DNA from 2 places in the Cernens ardua genome. Region 2 is predicted to be linked to the other one. Evidence: riboswitches for the same ligand, from Rfam matches in the RefSeq annotation. Region 2 holds a riboswitch; the other holds the start of a gene.
What was found. Region 2 has a riboswitch for FMN ahead of LMG33818_RS07470 (DMT family transporter). Riboswitches for the same ligand answer to the same signal wherever they lie in the genome.

Region 1: another riboswitch for FMN. It lies ahead of LMG33818_RS10835 (6,7-dimethyl-8-ribityllumazine synthase); the one in region 2 lies ahead of LMG33818_RS07470 (DMT family transporter).

Annotation. Positions count from the first base shown of each region.
Region 1 is NZ_JBPCZH010000006.1:67,461-83,484, reverse strand. Features, by position in the region: gene LMG33818_RS10880 (MetQ/NlpA family ABC transporter substrate-binding protein) at 1-287, shown strand, start outside; gene LMG33818_RS10875 (VOC family protein) at 415-807, opposite strand; gene LMG33818_RS10870 (LLM class flavin-dependent oxidoreductase) at 940-2,250, opposite strand; gene LMG33818_RS10865 (isochorismatase family protein) at 2,362-2,895, opposite strand; gene LMG33818_RS10860 (ribose-phosphate diphosphokinase) at 3,039-4,025, opposite strand; gene LMG33818_RS10855 (MFS transporter) at 4,540-5,733, shown strand; gene LMG33818_RS10850 (methionine ABC transporter ATP-binding protein) at 6,119-7,354, shown strand; gene LMG33818_RS10845 (methionine ABC transporter permease) at 7,347-8,000, shown strand; gene LMG33818_RS10840 (bifunctional helix-turn-helix transcriptional regulator/GNAT family N-acetyltransferase) at 8,301-9,263, opposite strand; FMN riboswitch at 9,705-9,864, shown strand; gene LMG33818_RS10835 (6,7-dimethyl-8-ribityllumazine synthase) at 9,969-10,469, shown strand; gene LMG33818_RS10830 (LLM class flavin-dependent oxidoreductase) at 10,746-12,149, shown strand; gene LMG33818_RS10825 (isopenicillin N synthase family dioxygenase) at 12,226-13,257, shown strand; gene LMG33818_RS10820 (MetQ/NlpA family ABC transporter substrate-binding protein) at 13,284-14,105, shown strand; gene ykgO (type B 50S ribosomal protein L36) at 14,367-14,510, shown strand; gene LMG33818_RS10810 (ASCH domain-containing protein) at 14,634-15,071, opposite strand; gene LMG33818_RS10805 (aliphatic sulfonate ABC transporter substrate-binding protein) at 15,353-16,024, shown strand, end outside.
Region 2 is NZ_JBPCZH010000003.1:170,985-187,008, forward strand. Features, by position in the region: gene LMG33818_RS07455 (ABC-F family ATP-binding cassette domain-containing protein) at 1-1,308, opposite strand, end outside; gene LMG33818_RS07460 (TIGR02444 family protein) at 1,649-2,182, shown strand; gene bamJ (BamJ family beta-barrel-assembly machinery protein) at 2,551-3,327, shown strand; FMN riboswitch at 3,485-3,643, shown strand; gene LMG33818_RS07470 (DMT family transporter) at 3,832-4,710, shown strand; gene LMG33818_RS07475 (hypothetical protein) at 5,059-5,559, opposite strand; gene trmB (tRNA (guanosine(46)-N7)-methyltransferase TrmB) at 5,637-6,287, opposite strand; gene LMG33818_RS07485 (thiazole synthase) at 6,470-7,306, opposite strand; gene thiS (sulfur carrier protein ThiS) at 7,687-7,884, opposite strand; gene LMG33818_RS07495 (DUF423 domain-containing protein) at 8,055-8,429, shown strand; gene LMG33818_RS07500 (hypothetical protein) at 8,426-8,971, shown strand; gene LMG33818_RS07505 (pyridoxal phosphate-dependent aminotransferase) at 9,069-10,154, shown strand; gene LMG33818_RS07510 (murein L,D-transpeptidase catalytic domain family protein) at 10,219-10,953, opposite strand; gene LMG33818_RS07515 (YifB family Mg chelatase-like AAA ATPase) at 11,149-12,660, opposite strand; gene LMG33818_RS07520 (OPT family oligopeptide transporter) at 12,767-14,806, opposite strand; gene LMG33818_RS07525 (accessory factor UbiK family protein) at 15,152-15,415, opposite strand.

The sequences.
Region 1 (16,024 bases), on a different contig from region 2:
CCAGCCAGGGGCCACGAGCATTACCGGATGTGGATTATGCGGCCATTCAAGGTAACTTCGTGATTTCGGCAGGACTCAAGCTGAGCAGCGCGTTGGCACTGGAGCAGCGTGACCCTGCGTTTATCAATGTTGTGGCAGTAAATCAGCCCAGTCTGCATAAACCGTTCGTGAAAGCGATCGTTGACGCTTACCACTCCCCATTCTTCAAGCAAAAAATAGAGGCCAATCCTGAGTTCAAAGGCTATATACCTCCGCAATATTTTAGCGCGACTTCCCACGATTCTTAGAAAAAAAGCGTAGTAGGTGTGTTTTTAGTGACCTATCAATTAGCATATGACCTAGAAAACTTGCCACTATCAAGAAGTTTGATATTTGTGACCAATACGTTATCAAAAACGCGGTAGTTGTTAGGTATTAAGCCTTAAGCTCGGAAATCTCGACTAGGTTAAGGTCGGGGTCACGTAAGTAAATGGATCGAATAGGTCCTGTTGCGCCTGTTCGATCTATGGGGCCTTCAATAATCTGCGCGCCTTTCCTTTTCAAAGAGTCGATGACATCATCCAATGGAATAGCAGCAATGAAGCAGAGATCGAGTGCGCCTGGTACTGGGGTATGAGCTTTAGGCTCAAATTCATGTCCCTTGACATGCATGTTGATTTTCTGGCCCCCGAAACGAAAGGCCTTTCGTTTCGGTCCGAATTCCTCAAGCTTCATACCCAGCAGGTTAACGTAGAAATGTATACACGCTTGTTCATTGGCTGTTGTCAAAACGAGATGATCCAGGTGACTAATCATATTCAGTGGCATTCCGGTTTCTTGGTGACTTTTGATTTGTCGGTGCTGATCTTGGTTTTCAAGGGCCAATGTAGTTAATGTTGTCTAAGTAAGCGAGTAAGGAATGAGTTTGGACACAAACCATCACAGCTTTATATAGGTTAACTATTGATCTGCTAAACCGTAATGCTCCCGCAACGTACTTCCCTTATAGTCTGTCCGAAAGAGCCCTCGCTGTTGTAAAAGCGGCACCACTTCCTCGGCAAACCGGTCGAAACCGCCGGGGAACCAGGGAGGCATGACATTGAAACCATCCGCGGCGCCTTGTCCAAACCACTGCTCAAGATGATCGGCGACCTGTTCCGGTGTGCCAGTAACCACAATGTGACCGCGCGCTCCCGCCAATCGGTGTGTTAGTTGCCTAAGCGTTGGTTGTTCACGGCGTACGATGTCTGTAATCAGCTGAAAGCGGCTGGCTTTTGCCAGGGGGCTGGCCTCATTGATGGCGGTAATATCGACAGGGCGATCGAGGTCTTCAAGGCCAAATTCAACTCCCAATTGAGCTTTCAAAATACCCAGTGAATATTCCGGTTGAATGAGCTCGTTGAACTCTTCTTCCAAGTGCTGCGCCGCCACCTCCGTATCTGCAATAAAAGGACTGACACCGGGCAAGACGAGAGGGATACCTGATGGTCGGCCAGCCTGCTGGGCGCGACTTTTTATATCCTTGTAAAATGCCTGTGCGCTCTCCAACGTTTGGTGTGCTGTGAAAATTGCCTCCGCATGGCGTGCGGCAAAGTCGCGCCCCTCGGGGGAAGAACCGGCCTGTACATAAACAGGCCGACCTTGTGGGGTCCGCGACGTTGAGAGAGGGCCTTTCACATCAAAATAGTGGCCATAGTGATCAATGGGGTGGATTTTATCCGTATTGGCAAAAATACCCGCTGCCTTATCTGCCACAATGGCATCTTCTTCCCATGAATCCCAAAGGCGACTGACGACCTCGATAAATTCTTCCGCTCGCTTGTAACGTTCTTCATGGGCAGGGTGTGCGTCGAGACCAAAGTTGGCTGCCGCCGCTGGTGCGCTGGTGGTCACAATGTTCCAGCCTGCACGCCCGGCACTCAAGTGATCCAGCGAAGCAAACAGGCGCGCCAGATTGAAAGGTTCGTAGTAGGTCGTAGAGGCGGTACCGATCAGACCTATCTGCGATGTGACCGAGGAGATCGCCGACAACCACGTGAGTGGTTCAATGCGGGGGCGACTGGTATAGCGGACATCATGAGGGAGGGACGGACTATCCGCCAGGAAAATGGCATCGAACTTGGCTTGTTCCGCGCGTTGGGTCAATTGCTGGTAGAAACGTATATCGTTGATGCTTTCAGGTGGAGTGCCCTTGAAACGCCAGGCGGCCTCATGATGGCCGCCGGGGTAGAAAAAGAGGTTGAGATGCATCTTCCGGTGCGGAAAAACCATAACGTAAAATACTCGTGGTAAAAAGACTGAGTTTTTACGCTATAACGTTGGATTCTTATGTTCCAATACAGCTTTCTTATAAAATTATTGGAATCGAGAATACCACGCCTTTTATTGTATGAGTTCTTTTGTATTGACCCATTCAGCAAAGTCACTGAGCAGGACGGTTTCAACGTCGAATATTTGTCGTGCAGTTAACGAATGATCTACCAATCCAAAGGTAAGTACAGCATCTTTGACCAATTGGACCTGATAGCCTTTGTCATGCGCTGAACGCGTGGTGGAGCTGATACAGAAGCCTAATACTGCACCCGCAAGCGTGACACCATCGATATGGTGCTGTTGTAGCCATTCATCGATAGCGGTCGACTCAAAAGGCGATGATGTATGCTTGATAAAAACAGGCTCACCAGAGGCAGGTATTGCCCAGTCGACTAGCTCGGCTGTTGTTTTATCCGGGTGAAATGGTGAATTTTTGTCATGTGAATGGTGTTGTACATGCAGGATGGGCCAGCCTTTTTCTCTCCATGAACTGATCAATGCCGTGGTATGTGTCGCAATATCGTTGCCCACATAATCTACTCCTTCGGTTATGCGTCGCTCCATTTCTTTTTGCAAGTCTATCAATATTAATGCGCGCACCATCGTATTGATCCTTTATTATTTGAAACAAAAAACACTCCCCCCGAACCCCTCTCTCAAGATGGACTATGGATGGAGTGTTTTCATTTATTCACTGATCACATTTTCCCCACGTGATTTATAAGCAATATTTGTTGTGTGATGGCCTAAAACAAGTGATTCTTCCCACCAAAAACGGCACTCACTGAATGATTTGTAAATATCTTGCCAATTGTATTGGCAAGTAATGATGCGCAGGAGAGCACTTCGATTTTACTGGGTGCATTTTCGGGAAGGGGAATACTGTCAGTGACAACAATACGCTCAAAAGGTGAGGCTTCCAGCCGCTGAATGGCATTGCCACTTAGAACGGGGTGAGAGGCACCGGCCAATACTTTATTGGCGCCTGCGGCCATGACCGCATCACCCGCTGCACATAATGTACCTGCGGTATCAATAATATCATCGATGATAATGGCTGTTTTACCGCGGACATCGCCGATTATCTGCGTGATTTCGGCCTCTTGCTGGCGTGGGCGTTCCTTGTCCAGAATGGCGAGCCCTGCCTTGATGCGCGTAGCAAACTGCTTGTTTAGTTTTACGCGCCCTGCATCGGGGGCGACGACGACGATGTTGTCTTCTACCTGTGAAAAATAGTCGGCCAGCATCATCAATGATGTCATGTGATCAACGGGGACACCAAAGAATCCCTGAAGCTGACCTGCATGAAGATCCATCGTCAATACACGATTCACGCCGACCGTTTCCAGCGTACGTGCCACCATACGTGCAGAGATAGGTTCTCGTGCATCGGATTTCTTGTCCTGACGGCAATAGCCAAACCATGGTGTTACGGCAGTAATGCTCCGCGCACTGGCGCCCACAGCGGCATCGATCATTAGCAGGAGTTCAACAAAGGCATCATTTGGATTCACCCCGGTGTCTGCATTTGCACACATGGGTTGAATGATAAATACGTCCGCACCGCGGATAGATTCGTCATAGCGGCAATAGATTTCACCGCTGGTGAACGTTTTCAGGCAAACATCGGATAATTGGGTAGAAAGCTGATCGGCGATGGCTTCAGCGAGGGCAGGGTTGGCTCTACCGGAAAAAAGCATCAGCTTCTTTTCGAAGGGGTAGCTCAGTGGCACGTTCAAACTAATCTCCATGAATATTGGCCCCAAGGGATCCAGTATTGTAAATCAGAAAGTGTACAAAGGAGCTACGTGCTCCTGAGGCGTTATATACCCGCCCACCAGATGAAAGAGCCCATGTTTGACTAGTCAGCAGGCGCTGTAGCAGCGAAGTCCATAACATTGATGCGGTCGAGGCTGTGCTGCAAACGTCAAAAAGAGTGTGATCTATCAGGGTGAGTCATGAATGGACATTCCGATTGTAACAGACTAAGAGATTCCTGTAGTGGCGCGCCGATAGTAATAACTGCTTTTTTTGAAACCTCGCACTATAAAATGCCGTCTATTATCACTCTTTTGCAAGGGAATATGTTAGAAGTCTGCAACCCCCGGGGCCGTCCTGGGTACGTTGCATAGGGTGAGTAATTCCTTAAAATAGCACTCTACAAAGGCTTGAAAATTACTCTCGCCGTGATTCTTTTTCTCCGATCCAGACCTCTTCACTTCAGACATTTTTCATACTGGCCGTTTCATGTTTACCGCAGAACTTTCAAAAGAACATTCACGTGGATTGATGATCCTCTGCGCCACGACCTTTATGGCGCTGACCACAGAATTGGCTCCCGTTGCACTGATTCTCGACATCGCCAAGACCTTTCATATGGAGGTTGGCCATGTAGGTTTGGCCATGGGTGCCTACGCCATTATTGTGGCGGTCTGTGCTGTACCATTGACACGCCTCTCCAGTATTTTTGATCGCAAAAGGATGATGGTCGTCGCTGCACTGGCCTATATGGTGTGTAACCTGATTGGCGCCGTTGCGCCCAACTTCTGGATATTGTGTGCGGGGCGAATGATCGGTGGTGTGGCCCATTGTATAACAATGTCAATGGCGCCTGCTTATGGCGCCCGTATGGTAAGTGCCAAATACAGGGGGCGAGCCATCACACTGGTATTTTCAGGGGCATCAATCGGTTCGGTAGTAGGCATGCCCGCGACGGCGGCGTTGGGTGGCTGGATCGGGTGGCGGTTGACGCTGGTGATCACCGCATTGATTGGTTTGATCGGCATGTTCCTTCTTATGCGTTATTTACCACGGATTTCTGCTGAAGATGAAGAGAGTCAACGTAAATCCCAGGCCCCGATCACGGGAGCCGCCAAAACGTTCTTTTGGGCGATCTCCGTCACTACCGTGATGTTTACAGCGCGGAACCTGCTCTATACCTTCATGGCACCCATACTGGTAGAACATGGGTTGGCAGAAGCATGGATCGGACTGGTATTGCTGATCATCAGTTTCGCAAGCCTGTTGGGCGTCTGGTATTCAGGCAAGGTCGTGGACAGGAACCCTCGCCGTGGGGCTTTTGCGGGGGCTATCGCAATGATTTTGGGAATGTTGCCGGTATGTTTTGCCCACTCGTCAATCTCATTGGTGACTATTGGGGCGATTGTTTGGGGAGCCGGGTTCTCTTCCATGGTGCCTATTGCGATGTCGGGTGCCATGTCGACCCGTATTGCATCTTCGGATGTGACCAGTGCGGCCATCAATAGCTGCTGTAATGTGGGAATATTTCTTGGGGCAACGGTGGGCGGTCAATTGATTGCCTATTTGAGTATTGCGCACCTGGCGGTTGTTTCCATTGTGCTGGTCCTTGTCGGAATGACCATCATACAAGGTGACAAACAGGCTTTCCCTAACACGCCTGCCCATGTGAGTGACACGTAAGGCTGCCGCTCATGTGCCAATCCCAGTATTGACTGTCGATAGGCCTGCCTGGATAAAACTGCGCAGATATAGCGATTGTCATACCCTCAGTTGTGGATTCGCTGTATGAGGCGAATCGATCCGGCTATCGGCCGATATCATCAGGGGAGGTGGGTGAGCCGCTCTTCTGTCAGATGTGACTAAACTGTTGTAAAAACATCAGCTGCTTCACTTTTTTGATGATAATTCGGCACCTGTCGACCAGCCTTCAGACCATTTTCCATATAAATCAAAACGTTACCCTTGGCACAAAAGTTGCCCCTGCCCAAGTACATACATATTGAGTGATGAGGTGGTCAGTGACCCACTGAGTCGCCTACAAGGTTTGTACCAAGGAGGGCCATGCATGGCGTCCAACTATGAATTACGCTCGAATGGTGGTGCTTATGACCATCTGTTGAGTGCGGAAGAGCAGGATGGGGTCACGCCTACGGATGCCTATCCACACGGGGCTTCTACGCCGCCTACCCTCGATGCTTCTCGGCTACGATATGGGCCTGACCTTCAGAAGGAGGTGGGGCGACCGCACATTGTATTTCGTGATGTATCCAAACATTACGAGGCCTCGTCTGGCCCGGTACAAGCATTACGCCACATCGACCTGACCATTCGTCAGGGGGAAATATTCGGCATTATTGGGCGCAGTGGTGCCGGGAAATCCAGCCTGATCCGTACAATTAATCGTCTGGAAAATATCAATAGTGGTGAAATTGAAATCGATAACACCAATATCAATACGCTGAAAAGTGCGGAACTTATCAGGTTGCGTCAACGTATTGGTATGATTTTTCAGCACTTCAATCTTCTTCGCTCCAAAACGGTTTTCGAGAATCTGGCACTTCCGGCGCGTGCCGCGGGTCTTGATTCATCGGCCATTAAAAAGCGTGTAGATGAACTCTTGGCACTGGTTGGCCTGGAAGGAAAGGCCGATGTATACCCGGCACGGTTGTCCGGTGGTCAGAAACAGCGCGTAGGTATCGCACGGGCGCTGATGCTGGAACCGGAAATTCTGCTGTGTGATGAGGCTACTTCTGCACTGGATCCGATTACCACACGCAGCATCCTTGATCTTTTGCGTGATATCAATCAACGGCTGGGATTAACAATTGTATTGATCACGCACGAGATGTCTGTGATCCGTGCAGTGTGTGATCGTGTGGCTGTTCTGGATCAGGGGGAATTGCGTGAAGAGGGCCCCATTTGGCGTGTATTCGGGACACCTCAGGATTCGGTGACACAAACACTGCTGGCACCGCTGCAGGTTACCTTACCCTTTGATTTACAGAAAAGAGTACAGTCGCAGCGTGACAAGGATCATCCCACCTTGGTGTTGCAACTGGACGTGGGGCGCCAGCACGGTGGCGATGCCGATGTGGACGTATTCACCATTGCCAATGCCCTGGGGCAACATGCGCATCTGCTGAGTGGCAACATCGATCGGCTTCAGGGGCATGCACAAGGTCGCCTGTTATTTGGTATCACCCCTAAAGGTGCCATTGATGCGGAAACGGTATCCATGAATCACATTCACACAGCGTTGAGCCACCTGGATGTCAGTACGGAGGTATTGGGCTATGTATGACGGCATGTGGAGTGATCTCCTTAATGCAGGTGAAGACACACTGACCATGGTGATTGTGTCCGGTATTATCGTCTGGTGTATCGGTATTCCGCTGGCCGTCCTGTTAGTGACGACTGCGCGCGGCGGTATCTTTCAGGCCACTTGGCTGAACCGCCCTCTGGCCTGGGTGATCAATGCCTTTCGTGCAACCCCCTTCATAATTCTGTTGGTGGCCCTTATTCCATTAACGCGTTTGATAGTGGGTACGAGCATTGGAGTATGGGCCGCTATCGTTCCCATCAGCTTTAGTGCAACGCCTTTCTTTGCGCGAGTGGTAGAAGTGAGTCTGCGTGAGGTGGATAGCGGTGTGGTAGAAGCCGCTCAGGCGATGGGATTAAAACCCTTGGCTATTATTTTTCGGGTGATGATTCCTGAGGCATTACCGGGGATTATCGGTGGTTTCACTATTACGATAGTAGCGATGATTGGTGCCTCTGCCATGGCCGGTGCGATCGGTGCCGGTGGATTGGGAGATTTGGCCATACGCTATGGTTATCAACGCTATGACACCACAGTGATGGCGATTGTGATTGCTATATTGATTGTGGCAGTGTGCGCTATTCAAATTGTCGGTGATCGTTCGGTAGCATATCTGCGTAACCGTTAATGCATGTCGATATGTGTGCTCGTTTCGGGATTTAGAGGTGAACGTTTTCTCTGAGATATTCGTCTGAGAGGTTGATGCCGAGAGCGTAGATTTCGAGGAAGATAGTTTTCGAGGAAGGTAGATTTCGAGGAAAGTCGCTCCTGAGAAAAGCAGATGGGCGGATATGAGGGATTGAGAGAGGCTGACCGCACTTTTTCCGTAAGGTGAGAAACAGTGTCGGCAGCCTTTTCCCTATTATTCAGACGATATCTTTACGCTATCTTGAGAAGCACACTATTTCGCGCATATTATTTCGTCTCCTTACTCCGTGCTGGGCGCAATGATTTTTTCAAAAAACAGATCCGGATACGGATCATCATTGAAACGGTCTATTTCATGCCAGCCATGCTTGCGATAAAACGAAACCGCCTTGATCAATACACTATTTGTATCCAGTCGTAATTTCGAATAGCCGAGCGATTTGGCTGTTTCCTCTAAAACATTCATGAGTGAATGAATAACACCCAGCCCCCTTGCTTCAGGCGCTACCCATATGCGCTTGATTTCAGCATAGCCTTTGTTTGTTCCCTTCAAACCACCACAGGCAATCGGGCAGCCATCGGAAAATCCCAGTACGAAACTACCTTTGGGCGGGCGCATATCGGCCTGGTCAGGATCGCATGACAGCGATACATCGAATCCCTGGGGAAAGCAGGCCGCCAATTCATCATAGTAGGCATGCATACAGCGTTGGGCCTCAACATCCGCCGGATCTACCGCTTTGAATTCAAACTGCTCCCGTCCTAACGCTGTGGCGATTAGCGCCATTGCAGCCACTAGTTTTTCAGGGTGGGCGTGCTTTTCCAGCAGTGCCTGAATGCGCTGGTTGGAAAGCGACTCATAAGCAATATATTCCTCTTTACCCAGTGCGGTTAAATGTGCGCATCGACGCCGTGAGTCTGCTTCTGAAGGCGTGACGTTCACCATGCCTTCTTCCTCCAGACTACGCAGCAGTCTACTCATCAAGCCTGAATCCAGCTTGAGATAGTCACGAATATTGGCGACCTCTGTGATTCCATTGCCGATGGCATTGATGACGCGTGCAGGCCCCAATGGGCGCCCCCGTCCCAGGAATGAAGCATCCAGTGCACCTACTTCCGTTGTGACAGCACGTTGAAAGCGCCGGATCTTTTCAATGTCCGAGGGCGAAACAGATGTGGTGCCGAAGGTTTTCCTTGAGTATTTGGAGGAAGCGCTCACCGATGAATGTTGATCCGTTGTCATATCTAATCATCTTTGTAATGTGATTTATCTGACAATGGTCAGATAAAATTCGATGTATGACAAGTCATATTGATCGTATTTATGAAACTACGGTGAATAACGTGGCTTTTAAAATGGTGGCGCTTTATCGAGGGGCCAAGTTGTCCTGTGTAAAGAGATTGTTCGACTCCAGTGGTAGATTGAGCCTGCAGAGACAAGGTTAATGCAGGACGGTACCTTCCTCTTAAAGAACAATATGACGCTGAAATAGCATGCAGGGGAGGGGAACGAGAAAGGAAAAGAACGAGAAAGGAAAAGGAGGGATAGTGCAAAAGATCGAAGCCGCATTAATACCTTTTGGGATATAACTCATAGTAAACAGTTATAGACACAGGATTGATTCTTTCGTCTAGTACGAGCATAGTAATAACTACGTAGCCAATCATTGAAATGATGCTACGCAAATGTTCTCAGGGCGGGGCGAAATTCCCCACCGGCGGTAATCGTACTCGTAAAGAGGTACGTCAGCCCGCGAGCGCCTGTAGCCATTTTCGTTACAGGGACAGCAGATTCGGTGAGATTCCGAAGCCGACGGTTAAAGTCCGGATGAAAGAGAAGCAATGTCGAAATACACCAACACGCAAGTGATGGCTCGTCATTTGTTTTAGCCCTGATTCTGGCCCTCTGGATTCTTCTTAATAGAAGAGAAAACAGGAAGAGAAAACCATGAATCAGTCTGTTGAAACCCCCTTCACCCAGTCTTCGGAATCAACAAATAATGGTGGTACGCGTGTGGCCTTTATTCAGGCCGGTTGGCACGCTGATATCGTTGACAATGCTCGGGTGGGCTTTATTGAAGAGTACGAACGCCAGGGCTTTAATCGTGATGATATTGATCGCTTTGAAGTACCGGGTGTTTTTGAAATTCCCTTACTGGCGAAGAAGCTGGTAAAAAGCGGCCGCTACTCTGCCGTTGTGGCTGCAGGGTTTGTCGTGGATGGTGGTATTTATCGTCATGATTTCGTTTCAGATGCTGTTATCAAGGCATTGATGGACGTTAATCTGGAGTTTGAAGTCCCCGTGTTCTCTGTCGTTTTGACGCCTCATCACTTCCATGAACATGCGGATCATGCGAACTTCTTCCAACAGCATTTCATCAAGAAAGGGCAGGAAGCCGCGCAAGCCTGCATTCAGACAGTTGCCACCCATGCGATGGTTTCTGCCTGATTACGTAAATGAATGCTCCGGGTGAATCCAGGAGCGACATTGACACTAAAAAACGAACCCCCATAGGGTTCGTTTTTTTATGATTCATCTTTACAGGTTCACGTTGTCTGTTCCTGTCTGTTTAGAATCCGACACTTCTTTTTTCAGTTGTTGCCTTTCTTTCATCAATTGCCCCTGGGTTTCCTTTCTTTCCTTTTAAAACAATGCGTTATGAGTGGCATACCTGTTGCTTGAGGTAAGGTATCGACATTCATTTTTAATTGATCGGACACTGCTATGGCGGCTTCTGTAGAGAAGAATCGCAAGCCCGTACTTCTAAACGCATTCAATATGAATTGTGTCGGGCATATCAATCACGGCCTGTGGGCACATCCGCGTGATACTTCGATTGAATATAACACGTTGGAATATTGGCAATCGTTGGCTAGAACACTGGAAAGCGGCGGTTTTGATGCCCTGTTTCTGGCAGATATCCTTGGGGTTTATGATGTTTATCAGGGAAATATCGATCTGACGGCGGCGGAATCAATTCAGCTGCCCGTTAATGATCCCATATTGCTGGTACCGGCGATGGCTAGCGTGACGCAGCATTTGGGTTTTGGCATTACAGTGAACTTGAGTTACGAAACGCCTTATACCTTCGCAAGGCGTTTCTCCACGCTGGATCATCTGACACGAGGCCGGGTTGGGTGGAATATCGTGACCGGCTATCTGGACAGTGCAGCACGTGCCATGGGAGAAAGCGGCCTGGCGGACCATGATCGTCGTTATGATCAAGCCGAAGAGTTCATGTCCGTGGTGTATCAGCTGTGGGAAGGCAGCTGGGAAGATGATGCGGTATTAAGAGACAAGGCGAATCGTACCTTCGCTGATGCCAGCCGAATTCATCCGGTCGAACATTCGGGCGAATTCTATCGCGTACAAGGGTATCACTTGAGTGAACCTTCACGGCAGCGTACCCCAGTGCTGTTTCAGGCAGGAAGCTCTGCACGTGGGCAGGCCTTTGCAGCTCGGCATGCTGAATGTGTTTTCATCTCCATGCAGGAAGAGGAAAAAGCCAAAGCGTTGGTCAAACAAATTCGTGAACAGGCCGTTGCGGCCGGGCGTCGAGCGGATGATATCAAGATATTGGCGGGCGCAACGGCTATTGTGGGTGCCACTGACAAGGAAGCAGAGGAACGTTACCTTGAGTATCAGCGTTACGCCAGTGCCGAAGCCGGAATAGCTCACTTCTCAGCCAGTACGGGGATCGATTTTTCCCGTTATGAACTGGACGAACCGATACGTAAAGGTAACCGGAATGCGATCCAGTCTGCGGTAGATAATGTTGAGAATGCGAGTAAGCCCATTACACGCAGGGAGTTGCTCTCACATTATGCACTGGGAGGGCGCTATACACCGATGGTAGGAAGTGGTGTAACAGTGGCCGACCAACTGGAACACTGGGTTGATGAAGTAGGGGTGGATGGCTTCAATTTGGCTAGAACAGTGGTTCCCGAATGCTACGATGATTTTGTACGCTATGTGACACCGGAACTGAAGTCCAGAGGGCGGCTCTCCGACGATGCTCGGCAGGCATCGGATGCCTCAGCCTCATCGCCCTTAAGCTTGCGCGACCGGTTATTTGGGGAAGGGGATCATTTGCCGAACCGCCATCCTGCAGCGGCGTATCGACGATAGCTCAGGGCCGCTCTACAGCTACGACCCTTATTGCCGTGCTGTAACGCATGGCAAACGCATTGGACAAGGAGTTTACATGTCTACTGACTATGAAAATACCGCGTTGCCCGTACTGGATTTACGCGAACTGGATGACGAAACCAAACGCGATGCTTTCATTCAGCGTCTGGGGAAGGTCGCGCGTGAAGTCGGCTTTTTTTATCTGACAGGTCATGGAGTAAGTACCGAACAGGTAGAGGAAATCGAAACGGTTGCCAAACGTTTTTTTGCGCTTCCCCAAGCGCAAAAGGATGCCATTCGTATGGCTAACTCGCCCCATTTTCGTGGTTATACCGCCACAGGGCACGAGATAACACGCCAGCGCCCGGATCGCCGTGAGCAGATTGATATTGGTGTAGAGCTGCCTGCTCTTGAGGAAACTCCCGATCTTCCTGTGTGGAAACGGTTGCAAGGCCCTAATCAGTGGCCTGCGGAATTGCCTGAGCTGAAGGATGTGACATTAGCCTGGTCGGCTCAGTTGCGCAGTATTGCCATTCGATTGCTGCATGCCTTTGCAGAGGCATTGGAACAGCCGGAAGATGCGTTGGATAGTCTAATTTCGGGCACTCCTGCGCAATTACTGAAACTGATACGTTATCCGGGCAGTAATGATCCGACGCTTAGGCAGGGCGTTGGTGCACACAAGGATGCCGGTATTCTAACGTTGCTGCATCAGGATCATCATGGCGGCTTACAGGTTGAGCGCGATCATGAGTGGTTGGATGTTCCACCGTTGCCGGGCACGTTCATCATCAATATTGGTGAAATTCTGGAGTTGGCCACCAATGGCTATCTGCGCGCTACCAATCACCGTGTTGTGACACCCCCAGAAGGGGTTGTCCGCTATTCGATCGGGTATTTCCTGTCCCCTTCACTGGACGGTAATGTCCCACTGTTGCCGCTTCCCGAACATTTGGCGGTATTAGCCAATGGGCCGGAAAGTGATCCGGAAAATCCTTTGTTTATAGAAATCGGACCCAATGCCATCAAAGGGCGATTGCGTTCCCATACAGACGTTGCTGAGCGTCATTATCCACAACAATACGCAGCACTGAACAAGGGGCATTAAGCCTCGAAAATAACGTAGGGGGTCGCATGATGTTCAAGAATAAAGCGAAGGTCGCAGGGGTAGCGGTGCTGGTGTTGGCTGGTTTGGGACTCTATCTGAAAGCCACGGAAGCACATGAAGCAACGCTGAAAATAATGGCATCCCCCAATCCGCATGCCGATATTCTTCGTTTTGTGGAGCATCATTTCAAGGATGCCCCCCGTATGGATATCATTGAGATAACGGGGCAGATGGACCCTAATCAACCGCTTGCTTCGGGTGATATAGATGCCAACTATTTCGAACATGTACCGTTTCTGAAGGAAGACCAAAAGCATCTATCTACCCCGTTGAAAGTCGTGGCTACCGTTCATCTTGAACCATTGGGGTTGTATTCTTCCCGCTATCATTCGGTAAAAACAATTCCGGATGGCGCTACAATAGGCGTTCCCAACAATACGACTAACCTGGCACGTGCTTTGCTTTTGCTTCAAGCCAATGGGCTGCTGCAGCTCAAGAAAGGCGTTAACTATTTGTCTATTACACAGAATGACATTGTCAGTAACCCTCATCACTACAAGATCGTGCCCACCGATGCTGCCTTGTTGGCGAGAGCATTACCCGACTTTGGCGCGGCTATTATCAATGGCAACTTTGCGCTGGAGGCTGGCCTGAATCCCGCCAGGGATTCACTCCTCCTTGAGAAGGCAAAAGATAACCCCTATGCCAATGTGCTGGTGGTAAGAGCCAATGAAGTGAATGATCCGCGTATCAAACGCCTTGCTGAAGAGCTATCTTCCCCGGCAGTTGCACGTTATATCCAGCAAACCTACAAGGGCGCGGTGATTCCCGTGCACGTAACCCAATAGACTTGGACGGGTACTTTTAGTGGATTGCGGTTACCTGAATCGCGGGTATCTGAAAAGAAGGTAAAGTGAAGGAAGATATGCCTTTGAAGGCCAAACGGTGAATCCAGGATATAATAATTTGGCTTTCAAAGGCGTCTCCGTGAGAGGGTAGGGAGGGGCTATTGGCCGGAGAATCAAGTTTCGGGTTGGTATTCTTATTGGTTATGTTATAACATATTAATTATGGAACTAATCCTCTCTGTGAATCGTCGGAATTTCATCATGCAAAAACTGTCTTCTCTCAAATCTGCAAAAAAGCGCCACCCCGATTGCCAGGTAGTTAAGCGTCGTGGTCGGCTCTATGTCATTTGCAAAAGCAATCCACGCTTTAAAGCGGTGCAGGGGAGAACCCGCCCTCGGCGTTAGCCTTGGCAAGTAGGTTGGGCGTATCTCATCCGGCTAATAACTGAAGCATTGGCTCTTCAATGAAATGTTTCTTTTATGAGTGTCTTTGTTTTTAACGTTGGGATACGTTCATCGTAATGAGTGTCAGCTTAACTGCTCGATCACTACAAACTCTTCACCGAGTATTTCCATGGTTGGGCTGAATGCACTCACCGATTCGCCTGCGCCATTAATTACCTTCATTCCCTCAAAGAAGCGTTGATGCTCTTCTCGCCAATAGGCGAGTGAACGATCGCCTTCTCCCTCTTTATAAGCGAAATCCTCTCCTACACTGTCAAAAGTAAATAGTGTGTGTCGAATCACTCTAATGACACAGACAGGTATGTCATTGCCATCCAGGATGATGTGATAGTCCCCAACCGAAAAAGGGCGGCCCTCCTGTACATATTCACTATAGGCACAACTTGTTGCGGTTTTTATACCTTTTGCCACAAGCTCGGCCAATGCGTTTGCCATGTCGGGTGAATCACCAAAGGCCCAGACGTGGGCACCGGGGTATTTCCTCTGTAAGACATTCAACATATCGAACACTTTCCTGTTGGATTTTCTGCTAGTGGGAAAAACAATCGGCTATTTTATCCCTATATATCAAAAAGTTACCGTTGGCATGCAAGTTGTAAGTGGAAACAGGCAAAACGCCATGTGGTGCAAAGCAGGGTTGGTTTACATGAAACATTGAGTGTGACCAACCCCACTTCGAGAGGCGTTTGCCAAGTCATACACTTTATCCCTACATAAGAGCGTCCATTTCCTCTGGATAAACTATATCAGAGAGAAATGAGGTGACATGGAGTACTTTGCCAATGGTTTCATTACATTCGTTTCGTTCAAAAATACTGGCTTTAACAGGTATTGCGACGTTAACAACACTGTTATGCGGTAGTTACGTACATGCTGACGAAACGCTGAATATCGGATATCAGAAGGGGAGTGGTGTTCTCTCGGTTATTCGTGAACAGGGAACGCTGCAAAAGGAACTCGCTTCGCAGGGAATTCATGTCACATGGAATCAATTTCCTGCAGGCCCTCAACTGCTGGAAGCTCTGAATGCAGGCAGCATTGATTTTGGAGCGACTGGGGCACCACCGCCCATTTTTGCCCAGGCGGCCGGGATCAACTTCTACTATGTGGGCGCTGTCAAAGTACCGGTTAATGGTGAAGCCATTATCGTGCCGCAAGGTTCCTCCATCACTTCGGTGAGCCAGTTGAAAGGTAAGCGGATTGCCCTGCAGAAAGGCTCCAGTTCAAATTTCCAGCTGCTTGCGCTATTGCAAAAAGCCGGACTATCGTTCAGTGATATTACACCCGCCTATCTGGCACCCGCCGACGCCCGCGCTGCGTTTACCAATGACAATGTAGATGCATGGGTCATCTGGGAGCCTTATCTGTCTTCGGCTGAGCATGATTTACACGCGAGAGTATTGGCGGATTATAAGGGATTGAAGCCGGTTTACAGTTTTTATGAGGCTTCTGGC
Region 2 (16,024 bases):
TTTTTCACCCCCCGAAAAGTTTTCTACCTGCGCAAAGGCATCATCCCCTTTGAAATCATACCCCCCAAGAAAGTTACGTATTTCCTGCTCCGATGCCATGGGGGACATACGCTGAATGTGTACAAATGGGCTGGTCGAAAGATCAAGCGTATCCACCTGATGCTGTGCAAAGTAGCCCAATTTAAGATGTTCACCGGTCACACGTTCTCCCGCCAACAAGGGGAGTGACGCTGTAAGGGCCTTGATCAACGTGGATTTACCCGCACCGTTAGGACCAAGCAGGCCAATACGATCACCGGGAGACAGGGAAAGCCGCACATTCTCTAACAGAGGCGCCCCCTGATAGCCCACGCTCGCCTGATCCAGCGAGAGCAGCGGGGTAGAAATTTTCTCATGCGCCTGAATGCGAAAAGTGAAGGGGGACTCCGCACGCAACGGGGCTATTTCACCCATGCGTTCCAGCATTTTCAAGCGACTCTGGGCCTGCCGCGCCTTGGTCGCCTTGGCACGAAAACGCCGCACGAAATCTTCCAGTTCCGCCTTGCGTGCTTCCTGTTTCGCACGTTCGGATTCACGACTCGCCAATTGCTCGGCGCGCATTCGTTCAAAGGAAGAATAGTTACCGCTGTACAGCACCAAATGGCGATGATCAAAGTGCAAAATCCGCCCACAGACACCATCAAGGAAGTCGCGGTCGTGTGAAATCAGCAGCAGCGTTCCGGGATATTTGACCAGCCACTGTTCCAGCCAAAACAGCGCATCCAGATCCAAGTGGTTCGTAGGTTCATCGAGCAACATCAAGTCGGAGGGCATGAAGAGGGTTCTGGCCAGATTGGCACGCATCTGCCAACCACCAGAGAAATCGCTCATCGGACGTTCAAGATCCGCTTGTGTAAAGCCCAACCCCACCAATAGTCGTTGTGCACGGGAGGGGGCGCTATAACCATCGTGCTGTTCATAATCGCCCAACAACTCTGCATAACGGAGATCATCACCTTGAGCGAGCGCCGTTTCCATATCGTGCTCTATCTCGCGCAGACGATGATCGCCATCCAGCACATATTCGGTAATGGAACGATCGCGCGCCAGTATTTCCTGGGCCATATGGGCGATACGAGTACCATTGGTGATTTCGCAGTCACCTTTATCCGCACCCATTTCACCCAACAACAGCTTGAAAAGTGTCGACTTCCCCGCTCCATTGGGCCCGACGATCCCCACCTTTTCACCATCATTGATGATCAGGTTGGCATCCTCGATAAGCGTGACACCGCCCCGAAGGAGCGATAATTGGCGAAGTGCGATCATGAGTACCTCAGCGTTACAGCAAATTACGGTGAATAGAGGGTATAGTCGGGGCTACACACTGATCCCCGTGAGATCTTGAAAGGATCACGGAAACAGGCCAGCCCCTACATCCAAGGCATCCACAAAGTCGGTTAACCCACACCTATTCACCAGTGTTTTATAGAGTTTCGTGTCATTCTACATCAGAATAAGGTGATTCGAACGGGCTAACTCTCTTGGACAACGAACGTTTAAATAATGCGCGTTCAAATAACGAACGTTCGTCGGATGAACGATGGCAAGTAGCCGGACTGTCTCGCCCACGTTATAGCCCCCTATCGTAACGACAAAGAGGCTTTTCATGACGATATCTTCAGGCTCTGACGGAGTCTCATCTACAACGCTTTCGCCTAACGATATACCGGAGAAGGATGCAATAGACGAACAGCGCGTATCCGCCCTTTGGCAATTTGCATTAAGGCTCTATAGCCTGCCAGGGGTTTCAGCTACAGCACTGACTCTTCAGGATGAAGCAGGTATCGATGTACCGGAGCTGCTTTGGTTATGCTGGTTGGAACGCCATCAGGAGTCTCCAATATCATTGGAACCTTTACAGGATGTGCATGAATGGCAGCGGCAGATAACGGCTCGCCTGCGGGAGCTACGCCGATGTTTAAAACCTGTTTCTGAAGCAGAGCCACGGCTTCTACCCCTTCGTCAGAAAATAAAGGACGCCGAGCTTGAAGCCGAGAAGGAAACATTGCATCAGTTGGCACTCATTCCATGGAAAAAAGAGATACCCAATGAATCGCTTTGGGCTCAATGGCAAGGAACACTCGGCGAGAAATATGAAAAAATGATCGAAACCATAAGGGAAAAAGCGCTAACACTCTAGATGAGCCTTTGTAACGATATCCTCGCTATACAAATACCCATTGCCCATCGTGAATATACCCCAGCGGGTTGAAGGCAAGCGACACAGACATCGCAGACACTGACACCACAAATGAGGGGAATGGCAGCGAATAAATGACCTGATCATTTCGCCCGTGATAAGATCTGACACAGTTTTCATCTTCAGGGTAATGGTGTACGGAAGATTGTGGGGAACGGGAACTATTCCATGATTTCAGTACTCATACCCCTGAATGGTAATGTGATTTTTGATAACGTTTTTTGATAACAATGATCTAACGGGTACTATGCCCAGTGTAAGGTGCCTTGGCACCTTGTCTTATGAAAGGTTTTACTCAAGGAGTTTTCATGAAAAAGCTGGTGAGCGCCGCAGCAACAGGTGTTCTGATAGCAGCTCTCGCGGGCTGCTCACATTCATCCGATCAGGACGGCAATGCGTCTTCGAATGCCGCACCCAAAACCACTGATCAGAAAGTCGGTTACAGTATCGGGATGAGTGTTGCCCAGAACCTGAAACAGATTGATCCTTCGCTCGATCTGAACTCTTTCAAACAGGCGATGGACGATGTTTATGCTGATCGCGATACCAAGCTGACACAGGATCAGGCACAGCAAGTGCTGAGCCAGTTCCAACAGCAGCAGATTCAGAAACAGCGTCAGAAACAAGAGCAGTCCAGTCAGGACAACCAGAAAGCGGGCGCAGCGTTCCTGACCGACAATGCCAAGAAAGACGGCGTTAAAACTACCGCGGATGGTCTGCAATACAAAGTACTTAAATCGGGCGACAGCAAGGGTGCAAAACCCACTGGAGATGATACCGTTCGCGTCAATTATGAAGGGCGTCTGATCAACGGCACCGTGTTCGACAGCTCCTACAAACGCGGACAACCGGTTACCTTCAAGGTAAATGAAGTGATCCCCGGCTGGCAGGAAGCGTTGAAAATGATGCGTCCGGGAGACCAGTGGGAAATCTATATCCCCTCCAACCTGGCTTATGGCCCGGCGGGCGTAGGTCCTATTGGCCCCAATGAAACACTGATCTTCAAGGTAGATCTGATGGCGGTTAACCCAACCGACGACAATGATCAAAAAAGCACCGATCAACAGGATAACGACGACCAGTAATCCTCTTGTTTGATGCGATATGATAAAAGGCAAGGCTTGATAAGCCTTGCCTTTTTACCTTTGGAGCCATTACTGTTAATGATAACAGTGTTTAGCTCCCTCCTCTGACAAGCCGCTCCACAGTGATGACATACAGACTGTTTTTGGCTTGTAGAGGAGACGTTCTCGGGGCGGGGTGAAACTCCCCACCGGCGGTAACAGGCACGGCCTGAAGCCCGCGAGCGCCTTGAATCATGAATATCATGCCTTTCAAGGGTCAGCAGAGTTGGTGTAATTCCAACGCCGACGGTAAAAGTCCGGATGAGAGAGAGCGCGCAAGGTCCCATTCCAGAGCCCGGCTGCACATCACAGGTAGGCCCCTCCTTCGCGCCGTAAAAAACATTTTTCCACCACTATTTGCGAACCACGGTGTTAACGATCAAATCGTTGCCAAGAGAGGTGCATGTGCCATCATCGAATTACTCTCCCATTCACTCATCTCATTTTGTTCAGGGTGCACTACTCATGATTTTGGCAGCCATCAGCTATGCTGGCGTCAATATTACGGTGCAATGGGCAGGTATGGTGGAAGGCATCGGTTCAGCGTCTATTGCCTTTTGGCAATATCTGCTGGCAACTCTTTTCTCCTTTCCGCTGCTCTATCGTCTAGGGATACAGGCGCTGAAAACACACCACCCCTGGATGCATTTATTGCGAGTATTAATGGCAGCGGGAGGGGTACAAGTGTGGATTATTGCGCTAGCGCATGTCCCTCTGTGGCAAGCTATCGCGCTGGTCATGACCTCCCCGTTCTTTGTACTGGCAGGTGCCTCGCTGTTTTTACGCGAGCACGTTAACCCTGCCCGAATCATGGCAGCCGTCATTGGGTTTGTAGGCGCTATCATCATTATCAGGCCATGGTCACAGGCATTCAGCCTCTACTCTCTACTCCCTGTCCTTTCAGCGGGCCTGTGGGCGGGAACGTCACTGATTACCAAAGTGCTCACACGTACTGAAAGTGCCTCAAGCATTGCCATCTATCTAATGCTAATGCTGACACCTATTAATCTGGCACTATATGCCTCTTCCGGCGATGGACTACCGCATTCAGGAAACTGGATAATCCTTATCCTTGCAGGCGTTTGCACAGCGGCCTCCCAGTATTTCCTCACGCGTGCCTATTCGTTGGCCGATGCTGCTTATCTCCAGCCTTTTGATGATTTCAAACTACCACTTAACCTGATATTGGGTTGGCTTGTATTTGGAGGGATTCCGAGTCTGACCTTCTGGCCGGGTGCTGCCCTGATACTGGCAGGGTCATTAATGTTGATGGGGCATGAAGCTCATCAGTGGAAAAACAAAAGGTCACTAAAGCGGCAAACACCTGAACCTGATGGCAGCTAAACCGACAAAATAAAGAAAGAAGTTATTCACAGGCTATTCCCGTGTATAAACACAACTTCCTGTGGATAACTTGGTGGACAGTTATTTTGTAATTCCACTCTGCTGTGGGTTCCTAGAACCATAAAAGCTTCATTTGTCCAATGCCATTTTTATAAAAAGACTAAAAAAACGTATAACCCATTGAATAATAAAAACAAAATAATTATGCATTTTAGTCTTTACTGTGCCTTTATACATGCAGAGTTATGCACATGCAGACATAAGAGGGGCTTGTCAATTGTGGACATTCATTCAGCATGTTCATAATTCGAGTGGAGAATCAACCTATAAGCCGCCCTCTTACCGACATTAATGCACGCAGGGACGAGAGATATCTGTCCATGTGCCGATTAGACGATTACCTGCTTTGGCCCGAAGCTCTATACGCCATCTGACTACAGAAGAGACACATTCATCCACGGAAAGCTGCATTTGAGCCTGATGGTCATTGATAACTCGTACACCTTTCATGATTCGAGCAGGCCCTTGTCCAAGGCTTAATAAACGAAACTCGAACTGTGGGTTATCCAGATTGCTTGAGAAAGCGTCGGCCTGCACAATCCCATTGCCCTCGCTGTGCAGTCGCAACCCGAGCCGTTCACTAACGCCTGTATATGCCATACAACGTGAATGGAAGGGGGAGCACATGAGAGGCAGGGCATACCAGGTCGTATGCTTGCCGGTATTCTCGCCAAGGTAATAATTCCCCATGTACCCCAGCGCTACAACAATCGTGATGACCGTGACGATAATGAAACGGTTCAGCATGAGTGGCCGATTATGACTGTCAAAATAACGTGAGGAATCCACCTGTCCCTCTTTATCTGGAAAGGCAGTGGTAGTTCTATCACGATGGCGAAAATACCGCATGATTTATCTGTCAGGCGTCAGGACGCCTCTCCTTCATAAGGCACACTTCGATAAATAAGGTCCCATACCCCATGCCCAAGGCGTTCGCCTCTTGCCTCGAACTTGGTTAATGGCCGGGATGCCGGACGTTCCACGTAAAGCCCTGATTCAGCCGTGTTTACAAAACCACTTGCGGCTTGCATAACCTCACTCATGTGTTCTGCGTAGGCCTCCCAATCGGTCGCCATATGAAATGCCCCTCCCTCCTTAAGAACGCGGTGAATACGTTTCACGAAAGGCATCTGCACAATACGACGCTTATGATGTTTCTTTTTGGGCCATGGATCCGGGAAGAACAACTGCACCAGATCAATGGAGTGTGCCGGAAGGGAATCATCCAGTACCTTCAGCGCGTCCTCACGAAATACTCTCAGGTTAGTGATTCCGGCCTTGTCAATTTCGTCCAGCAACTTACCTACCCCGGGAGGATGCACTTCAATACCAATAAAATCCTTTTCAGGCATGGCACGGGCCTGCTCAAGCAACGAAGCCCCCATGCCGAAGCCGATTTCAACCACCCTGGGCGCCTCCCTGCCAAACTCTTTATCCAGATCAAGACGCCCCTGATCCAGTGTCAGACCCAGCCGAGGAAATACTTGCTCCAGACCTCGTTGCTGGGCAGCAGTCATGCGCCCTGCCCGAAGCACATAGCTTTTGATGCCACGGTGTCTTTCCTGATTTACATCTGACGCCTCTGACTTGATCTCATCGAGATTGCCTGTGAGGCTATCTGCAGAATGTTTCACTTCTTCCTGCCTATCGGAAGATAGTTCACGGGGTTCTGCACTCGCGGCAGTATCCTTGTCTGAATTCACGATTGAATAAGTCCTTCATGTGGAGAAGACGCCTCCGCCGCATAGGCCTTACGCGGCATTCGACCGGCAAGGAATGCTTCACGGCCTGCCTCGATAGCCTTACGCATGGCACTGGCCATCATGATCGGGTCACGGGCATGTGCAATGGCTGAGTTCATCAGAACGCCAGAGCAGCCCATTTCCATCGCAAGAGAAGCATCCGAGGGCGTGCCAATACCTGCATCTACCAGTACCGGAATACGAGCGGCGTCGATAATAAGGGATAAATTATAAGGGTTGAGAATGCCATGGCCGGAACCGATCAGGGACCCCAAGGGCATCACAGCGCTAACCCCCATGGACTCAAGCTCGGCAGCGACAATAGGGTCATCACTGGTGTAGACCATGACATCGAAGCCATCATCGATCAGCTCACGAGCGGCCTTGAGCGTCTCTACCACATTGGGGTAAAGCGTTTTTTCATCACCCAGGACTTCAAGCTTGACCAACGAATGGCCATCCAGCAGCTCCCGGGCCAGTTGGCAGGTTCTCACCGCATCGCGTGCGTTATAGCAACCCGCTGTGTTGGGAAGAAGGGTATAGCGGTCGGGACTAATCACGTCCAGCAGGTTGGGTGCATCCGGATCCTGTCCAATATTGGCCCGGCGTACGGCAAACGTCACGATCTCGGCTTCACTCGCCTTGATGGCAGCCGCTGTTTCATCCAGATCACGGTATTTACCGGTACCCACCAGCAAGCGTGAGCCAAACTCCCGACCTGCGATGGTCAGAGGTGCCATCAGTGGTGAAGTATCAGCAGGAACGGTTGTTTTCTGCGAAAGGGGGGTATTCATTCGAATCTCCTGAGAGGCGAGCGGTGTTTTATATTCAAACGCTCTACATTCCAATGTATTTCACACCTGAATGTTTTAACACTTTGAGTGATTTACACACATGTTTACATTCCGGGTATTACTTATCGTCGCTCTATTGAACATCGTTCTCTTTGAAGCGATTCATGGGACGACGTGAAATGGTGAAGCCTATAGTGCTGATCATCCATAATATTGATGATCCCTGGGGTTGAAGATTCATGGGGTTGAAGATTCATAGTGTTGACCATCTTGTCCAAACGCCCGCCAGGTCCAGAGTCACACCGGTGGTATCACATCATCGAATTACATCGTGCACTTCATTGTTAATGAGCACACAGTCATTAACATGCGCAAAGTCATTAACCACCACCGATGGCATGAACAATCTCGATGCGATCCGATGCTTTGATGGGTGTATCGGCATGCTTGGCTCTAGGAACGATTCGCTCGTTGACTTCAACAGCAATACGTCGCCCCTGAAGATCCAGTTTGGATACGAGTTCGGCGACTGTTTTCGCATCAACGTCCCGCATTTCACCATTCAATAAAAGTTGCATGATGCACATCCTCCCGAAGTACATTACTCCGACTGACCATGAAAGATTGACTGAAATACTTCACTTGTTCCAACCAAAAAAACAAGTGAACACTGCTTAATGGTCTGAAAGGCGCTATGATACCTTGTCTTATCAAGGGATTCGAATATCAGCGAATAACGAGGTTCCCCGTGTCAACCGATCATCGCCGCCCCTATTGGGTTCTGGCCGCGTTAAGTGGCGCTTTATCGATTATTCTTGGTGCATTTGGTGCACATGCACTTGGCCACAGACTCAGCGCAGAAATGCTGAATGCCTATCAAACGGGTGTTCATTATCAAATGTGGCAGACTATCGCACTCATGGGGCTATTGGCTGGTTGGAACTCTGAAGAACTGCCACGTCTAACACTGGGCTGCTGGATTATTGGTACCCTACTATTCTCCGGTTCACTCTACCTGCTGGCGCTGACTAATCTGATGCCCTTCGCATTTGTAACACCAGTGGGGGGAACTCTACTGATTATTGGCTGGTTGACATTGGCTTGGGCATGGTGGCGAAAATGAATCGATTTCACAAGGTTATCCGACCCCTCCTGCCGACTTTGCTTGGCCTGATAGTGCTGACATTATCCGGCTGTATCAGCAATGCGCTTCCCCCTCAGATGCGCCATCAGAATGCGATTACGCAAACCGGTGCCGAGATGGCGCTCAAGCTGGCAGCCGCGGCTCACTGGGGCAAGGATGCATCCAATCAGCTCATTATGGTAAGCCCACCTCTCATTTATGGCCCCGATGCAGAGGCAAAACATGCGCCCATCCGTTCAGAACAGCTTCGAAACGCGTTGGTGTATGGGTTGCTTCATCTGGATCATGCGCCGCACGTCGTCGCGTGGGCACCCAAGGACAACGAAGGTCTCGAAAGCAATCAATGGCTTCTTCAAGCAAGAATGTTCAACCGTATGCCAATCCGCTTACCCCACAAGACACTCTACCCCTATCGGCTCGAAATGCGCTTCTATCATCCGGGGCAGCGCCCTTTGTCACTGGAAACGCACGGTACTTTTGACAGTGATGAATTGAGGGTCGATAACGCAAATCAGGATTGAAAACGTCGGAATATCGGGTCGAATTCACCACCTACACAATTTACCTATCGGGTCGCGCTTTTATAGGGTTTTCCCGAGCAGATATATCGGAGGAGATATGCGTTCCTTTGCAGCACATTTGGACCGTGAAGGTCCACACAATCCATTCCCCGGGCTGGCAGCATTGGAGCGAAAACTCGGGCGGCACCTGCAACACCAATTGGGTTCAAATGAAGGGCTCGATATGCCTCATAAGTCGCTGCGCAAAATGTATGGCGATAATGTAGCCGCCCTGGCACGCCGCTATTCCGACTCTCAGTGTTATGATCTGAGGCAGTCACTTGCCGCGCTACTTGATATTCAGGCAGATCAGATCATTGTAGATGCAGGGGCAGACAGCCTGATTGCACTATGCCTGAGAGCATTCTGTGAACCGGGCGATATTGCTATCGCTGCAGCAGGCACATATCCCACTTTCAGTTATTTTGCCCAAAGCACAGGATGCCAACTGATCGAACCACATTATAAAGAAGGGCCTGGTCTACTGGCACCAAACCTGGATGCATTGGTTGAGGCTGCACAACAACACAAGGCCCGTGTCGTGTATCTCGCCAATCCTGACAACCCAAGCGGACACCTGTTTTCCAGCGCCGAGATTCGCACCTTCAAGGACCGCCTCCCTGCAGATACGACTTTAATTCTGGACGAGGCTTATCACGAATTTCAGGAAGAAAAGGACAATACGCCAATTGAAGGCGCTATCCGGCTACGTACGTTTTCAAAAGCCTATGGGATGGCAGGGCTACGTGTTGGGTACGCTATTGCAAACGAAGATGTTATCCAGCTTCTGATGAAAGCACGCATACACTATTCCGTCGCCTCGGTTTCACTCGCAATTGCCGAAATGATGGTCCTGGAGCAGGATGAAGTACATGCCCATATCGAACAGGTCAAGAAAAATAGAGCCCAACTGACGGCACTTCTTGAAAGTAAAGGGCTGGAAGTCCTGCCAAGTGCCACCAATTTTGTCGCCGTACGATTTCAGAGTGCCGAAGACGCAAGCAATGCACAAAAAGCCCTACTGGCAAAAGACGTGATTGTACATCGCCCACCGCACCCTGCATTGGGTCACATTTTGCGAATCACCACGGTAGAGGATGCGCTCACTCCCTCACATTGGGACCTGTGGGATACGAAAGCTTAAGCCGACATCAGGGCACAGGGCTCTACTACGCTGACAGGTTCCACGAGTCCTGTGACCCTGAGTTTCAACGCTCCGCAAGCGTATTGACAATGCTCTGGTTACTTTCCTGAGCCAGCCTTGCCGCAGCACAACGTTCGATAGAAGAACGTAGCAGCCATGCTTTCTCCGGATAATAAGCAAAAAGGAATTGCCCGTCCTTCATGACATCAATAATGGGTCTTGCCAGTGGTTTTGGTACCGCAGGACAGCCCCAGCTTCTACCAAGCCTGCCCAGCTCACTACCGATTTGGCCATTCACATATGTAGCCCCATGCAGAACGATATCGCGTTCCATGGCTGCACTGTTATAGCCCGGTTCCAACCCATCCATACGCAAGGAAATACCATTGTGTCCCTGATAGGTATCCCCTGTCAGATAAAGGCCCAGACTGGAAGCATGTGAATCATTCTTGTTGGAAAAACGATCGGGGATATCCCCCCCAGACCCTGAGCCATGGGCAACCAATTCATGAAAGAGCAACTTACGATGTGGAAGGTCAAATACCCATAGACGGGGCGTGCGCGAGGATCGACTATAGTCAATTACCGCCAACCGATGTGCATCAACGCCTTGCCCATGTGCCTGAGCGCAACGCATGGCTGAGAGTGCCAGCGCCAATACGTCTATATTGATACCCGGTGCCTCTTTCGCAAGACGTTGGGCTGTTGGAAAAGCGCCCGCCCCGGGTGTGCTCACATGTAAGCCATCAGGGTATTGAACCAACTGATCCGCATTGGCTTTGACAATTAACGGTGACATTAAAAAAACCGAAAATAAAACGCCGTATAAATATTTCATGGTAAAAATTAAGAGTAATAAAGGATAAAAAGGTAAAAATGGCGCAGAAAAAGCACTTAAAAAAGGATAAAAGCAATGATTATGCTATAACAATGCACCACGTGAACGTAACTGGCAACCCTTGATGCGGGTTTTCACACGTAAATATTTTTCCTGCTAATGTTCTTCACCCCGCAGAAGTTTATCCAATTGACGATAGCCCAATGCTTCAAGCAAATGCTCTCGGGTAAGTTGCTCCGATTGTTCCAGGTCTGCAATCGTCAATGCAACGCGTAGAACCCGATGATAACTGCGAGTCGAATATCCTAGACGATCCAGAGAGTGTGCCAGCCAATTGCGTTCGGTATCATCCAGACGACACGCGGCTTCCAGCGCCGGAATTGCCAATCGTGCATTTAGCACGCCCCGCATTGCCTGCCGTTCACGCGCCTTGATAACTCTCAGACGCACCACATCAGATGCTTCACCGGGCTTTTGCGCTGCCAGCACTTCAGCAGATGCCGCAACAACCTCCACTTGAAGATCAATACGATCCAGTAATGGGCCGGATATTCGAGCACGGTAGCGTTGAATTTGACTCGTGCTACAACGGCAGGCTCTTCGCGAATCTCCCAGATGCCCGCACGGGCATGGATTCATCGCAGCAATAAGCTGAAAGGCCGCTGGAAATACCGCCTGTCGCCCGACGCGTGCTATTGAGACCACTTGCATCTCCATTGGTTCTCTTAACCCTTCCAGCGCACGACGCTCGAACTCGGGAAGTTCATCAAGAAAAAGGACACCATGATGTGCCAGTGTGATTTCTCCGGGCACCAGCGGGCTACCGCCACCGATGAGAGCGGCTGCCGTGGTACCGTGGTGCGGTGTTCTAAAAGGACGAATGCCCCATTCCTGCGTAGGCGGCATCCCTGAGCGAGACCGTATAGCGGCCACTTCCAGACACTGCTCGGCTAACAATGGAGGAAGGAGTCCGGGCAAACGTGAAGCCAACATGCTTTTACCCGTACCAGGAGGGCCTGCAAACAGAAGGTTATGCCCTCCTGCAGCGGCTATCTCCAACGCACGGCGAGCCTGGAATTGACCGCGTACATCAGAAAGATCAGGTGAAACATGTATAGCCGGCGAAAGATGTGTGGTAGAAAGAGGTGTAAGGGGGCGTTGCTTTCGACAATGACTAACAACCTCCCTGAGATGGCTAACGGCAAGAACCACTAAACCTTCCACCAAGGCTGCTTCGTGGGCATCCTCTTGCGCCACCATCAACGCCGCCCCTCGTTTTTTGGCTGCTAGCGCAACAGGAAGAATCGAGCCGACGGAACGAACACTACCATCCAGCGCCAATTCTCCAACGCACTCGATGCTATTCATCGAAGAAGAATCGATTTGTCCTGAGGCCATCATCATGGCTACCGCGATGGGAAGATCAAAGCGACCCCCTTCCTTTGGAAGGTCTGCCGGCGCGAGATTGAGGGTGATACGCCGGGCCGGATAGTCCAACCCCGCATTCAACAAAGCACTACGCACCCGTTCACGGCTTTCCCTGACCGCCGTTTCAGGTAATCCGACAATGGCTAGCCCGGGCAAACCATTGGAGATATGTACTTCTACTTGCACCAAGGGCGCATCAAGCCCTACCAAGGCCCGGCTTTGTATGATAGCGATCGACATGTTGATTCCTTTTATGTTTCTGGAATCTTTTATCGACCGCTAGCCCTCATTTTGAAGCAGGAATAAATAGAAAAATGCGAATCTTCAGCTAAATCAAAGCCAAATATTATTTAATACGATAACGAAGAATATAACGGTACAGCCAGACACAGAACAGGAAGAACAGGATCAGCGTAAGAACCTGTGATATTCCGGCAAAGCTGTTACCGACGAGTGCCAACGGTGCTTCATTCCCTGTCGCACCGATCAATACAGCAATAAGGATGCCCACAAGACTTTCACCCACGATCAATCCTGAGGCCAACAGTACGCCACGACGTTTGGGGCGATCGCTGACACGCTCAACCGATTCACCCAAACGCTTGGCCCTTGATCTCAGGCGAACAGTGACCAACCAGGAAATAAAGGCCCCAAAAATCAGCGGCATATTCACGCTGGCAGGTAGATAGATTCCCATACCTACCGCAATGGCAGGAAGGCTTGCACGACCGGTACGACGTAGAAGTGAATCAATGATAATCACCACAATGCCGACAACGATGCCGTCAAACAACATGCCCCACTGCATTTGATGGTGGAAAATACCATCAGCGATTGCCGTCATCAGTGTCGCCTGAGGTGCTCCCAGCGCCTGACTAGTATCCATGCCCGGATGAGGCATGGCTCCAGTGAAGCCATAGGCTTCGTACAACAACTGCAGTACAGGAGCAATAATCAATGCACCAACAACACAGCCAATAATCAATGCGATCTGCTGCTTGGCGGGTGTGGCACCGATCAGGTAGCCTGATTTCAAATCCTGTAGATTATCGTTGGATATAGCCGCCATACAAATCACGATTGAGGTCGTGAAAAGAGTCAGAGCAATAGCCAAATGAGTGCCATCAGGCCCCAGGCTCCCTACAAGATGTTGCAAGGCTAGAATCACTAGAGCGACCAGAATCACGCCAATGATACCGATACCTGAAATGGGACTACTGGAAGAGCCAATCAGCCCCGCCATATAACCACAGGCTGCAGCCACTAGAAATCCGAAGATAAAGGCAAACAGGGTACAGGCAATAACTGTTGCCCATAGCACCGTAACGGATAGAGTGGGCGCTGCATGATGAAGAAACTGATAAAAGATAACCAACAGGGCCAGGAGCAGCAGAATAGAGAGCCCCCCGACCAGGCGTGGGGAAAGATCACGATCCATTCGTGACTGTCCGACGTCCACCTTGCTGACCGCTTTCAAAGAGCTGACAACACCCAGAAACATGGGCTTCAGCAACGTCAACAGCGTCCAGATGGCTGCAACACCAATAACACCTGCCCCCATAAAGCGTACTTGAGAAGACCACACCTGCATAGCAAGATCAGAAGGAGATATTCCTGCAGGATTAGCAGTGTGGTGCATCACCCAGGGAACGACGACTTCCCAATTGAAAACGATACCCACGAGGGTCGCAATCCCACCACGAATTCCCATCAAATAGCCGGCTCCGACCATCGCCAGCGAGAATCCCGTCGAAAACTGGAAAGCGGTACGCCCAGCAGTCACCCAATATGTGACTGAATCCGTCAATAATCGAAAGCCACTGGTAGCCAGCGCAAACAATGCAGAAATACCACTTCCAACCACCAATTCACGGCCACCGGGGAGCGCGCGTCCATCCTCAACCCCCGATTTATTGTGATGATCGGAAACGCCTTCTGTATTTTGGGTCGGACTGCCAACACGCAGGATTTCGGCCGCAGCAATTCCCTCCGGATAAGGAAGATCACTTTGTACAACCATGACATGGCGAAGAGGAATCGTGAACAGGACACCAAGAATACCGCCCGTGGCACAGATAAAAGTGGTTTGCCAAAAGGGGAAGCCACTCCAATAGCCCATCATTAATAGCCCGGGAAGGATAAAAATAACGGATGACAACGTACCTGCCGCAGAAGCCTGGGTCTGCACCATATTATTTTCGAGAATGTTCGATCCTCGAAAATAGCGCAGGACCGCCATGGATATGACCGATGCAGGAATAGACGAGGCGAAGGTCAGACCCACCTTCAGGCCCAGATATATATTGGCTGCAGTAAAAACAATTGTGATGAGTGCACCCAGAATCACACCACGCAATGTCAACTCGACGGGGGAAGATGAGGACATTTTTGTACCATTCAAAAGAGCGCCCATGGGCGCGATCAAAACCGGAAATAGTGATAACTTGCTGGCCCGGCACTCCCTGAAAGGAAGTACAGTGTAAGCCACAAAGGGTGCACCTTAACACGTCTGGCAGGAAAAGCGGGAAAGGACTTTCTACTTGAGATGAGAAACAGGCATGCAGGATGTCAGAAATACACATTCATCGTCTGATCATAATGTGCCGCCACCGCTGGTACAAAATGAAACGCACTGCTCAATAAAATAACGCATCATTGAGCGCCAGCGGCATTCATGATCAGAGTTCCCTACCCCAGTCAGCCGACTGGAAAAGAACGACCCAGCGCGCCCTTACTTGTTAGCAAGCTCTTCTGCCGGCAATTTTTCTTCAAGTTCAGCCAAGCGTTTTTCCAGAGCTTCTACACGAGCTCGTGTACGTGTCAGAACATCCATCATGATATCGAAGTCTTCTCGAGACACCAGATCCAAACGGTCAAACGCGCCTTTCATCGCACCCTGAACCGTTTTCTGAATCTCTTCGGGAGCCTGCGACACGTTGGAAAGGCGATCTCCCAGATGCTGTGCAATGCGGCCAAAAATCTCATTATTGGACATGATAATTACTCCATAAAATACTTGATAAGCGTGTGTGGCACTGCCTGTACTACAGCCATGATCCCGGGAATGATGAATTGCCTGACTTACAGCCCATGCTCTTGCTACATACTCTATATGATATGTACTTCGTGCTCTAAAGTACTCAAGACTACGAAGTATTAACCATTACGATATTGTTGACTTGTACATCTGCTGGCTCACGTACCCGTTAACACATGAATCTATAGCGTATTTGCAAAGTATCGGCAGTTTACCCACAACCCCTCATTTGATTACGACCATTACCTTGGACACCAATAATAACTCATCAGAAAGCGGATGGCATCGCTGAAGAGGTGTAGGGTCATGTATCCACTCATACGCCTGGATCGCTGACATTGACGCACCAATTTGGTGCCAATGAAAATATTTAACGGCACTTGATGCACCATCACAAGGCAAATGCCATTGACAATCCAGTCTGGTCAGTATTTTCGGCAGGACAATCCCATTCTCCACTCATCGTAACCCAATGATATTATTACAATTAATTGAAATATGGCATGATGTCTGCCCAGTGGGAGAATGACGATTCAGTTTGTCGCACCCTTGAATGGACCATCATTT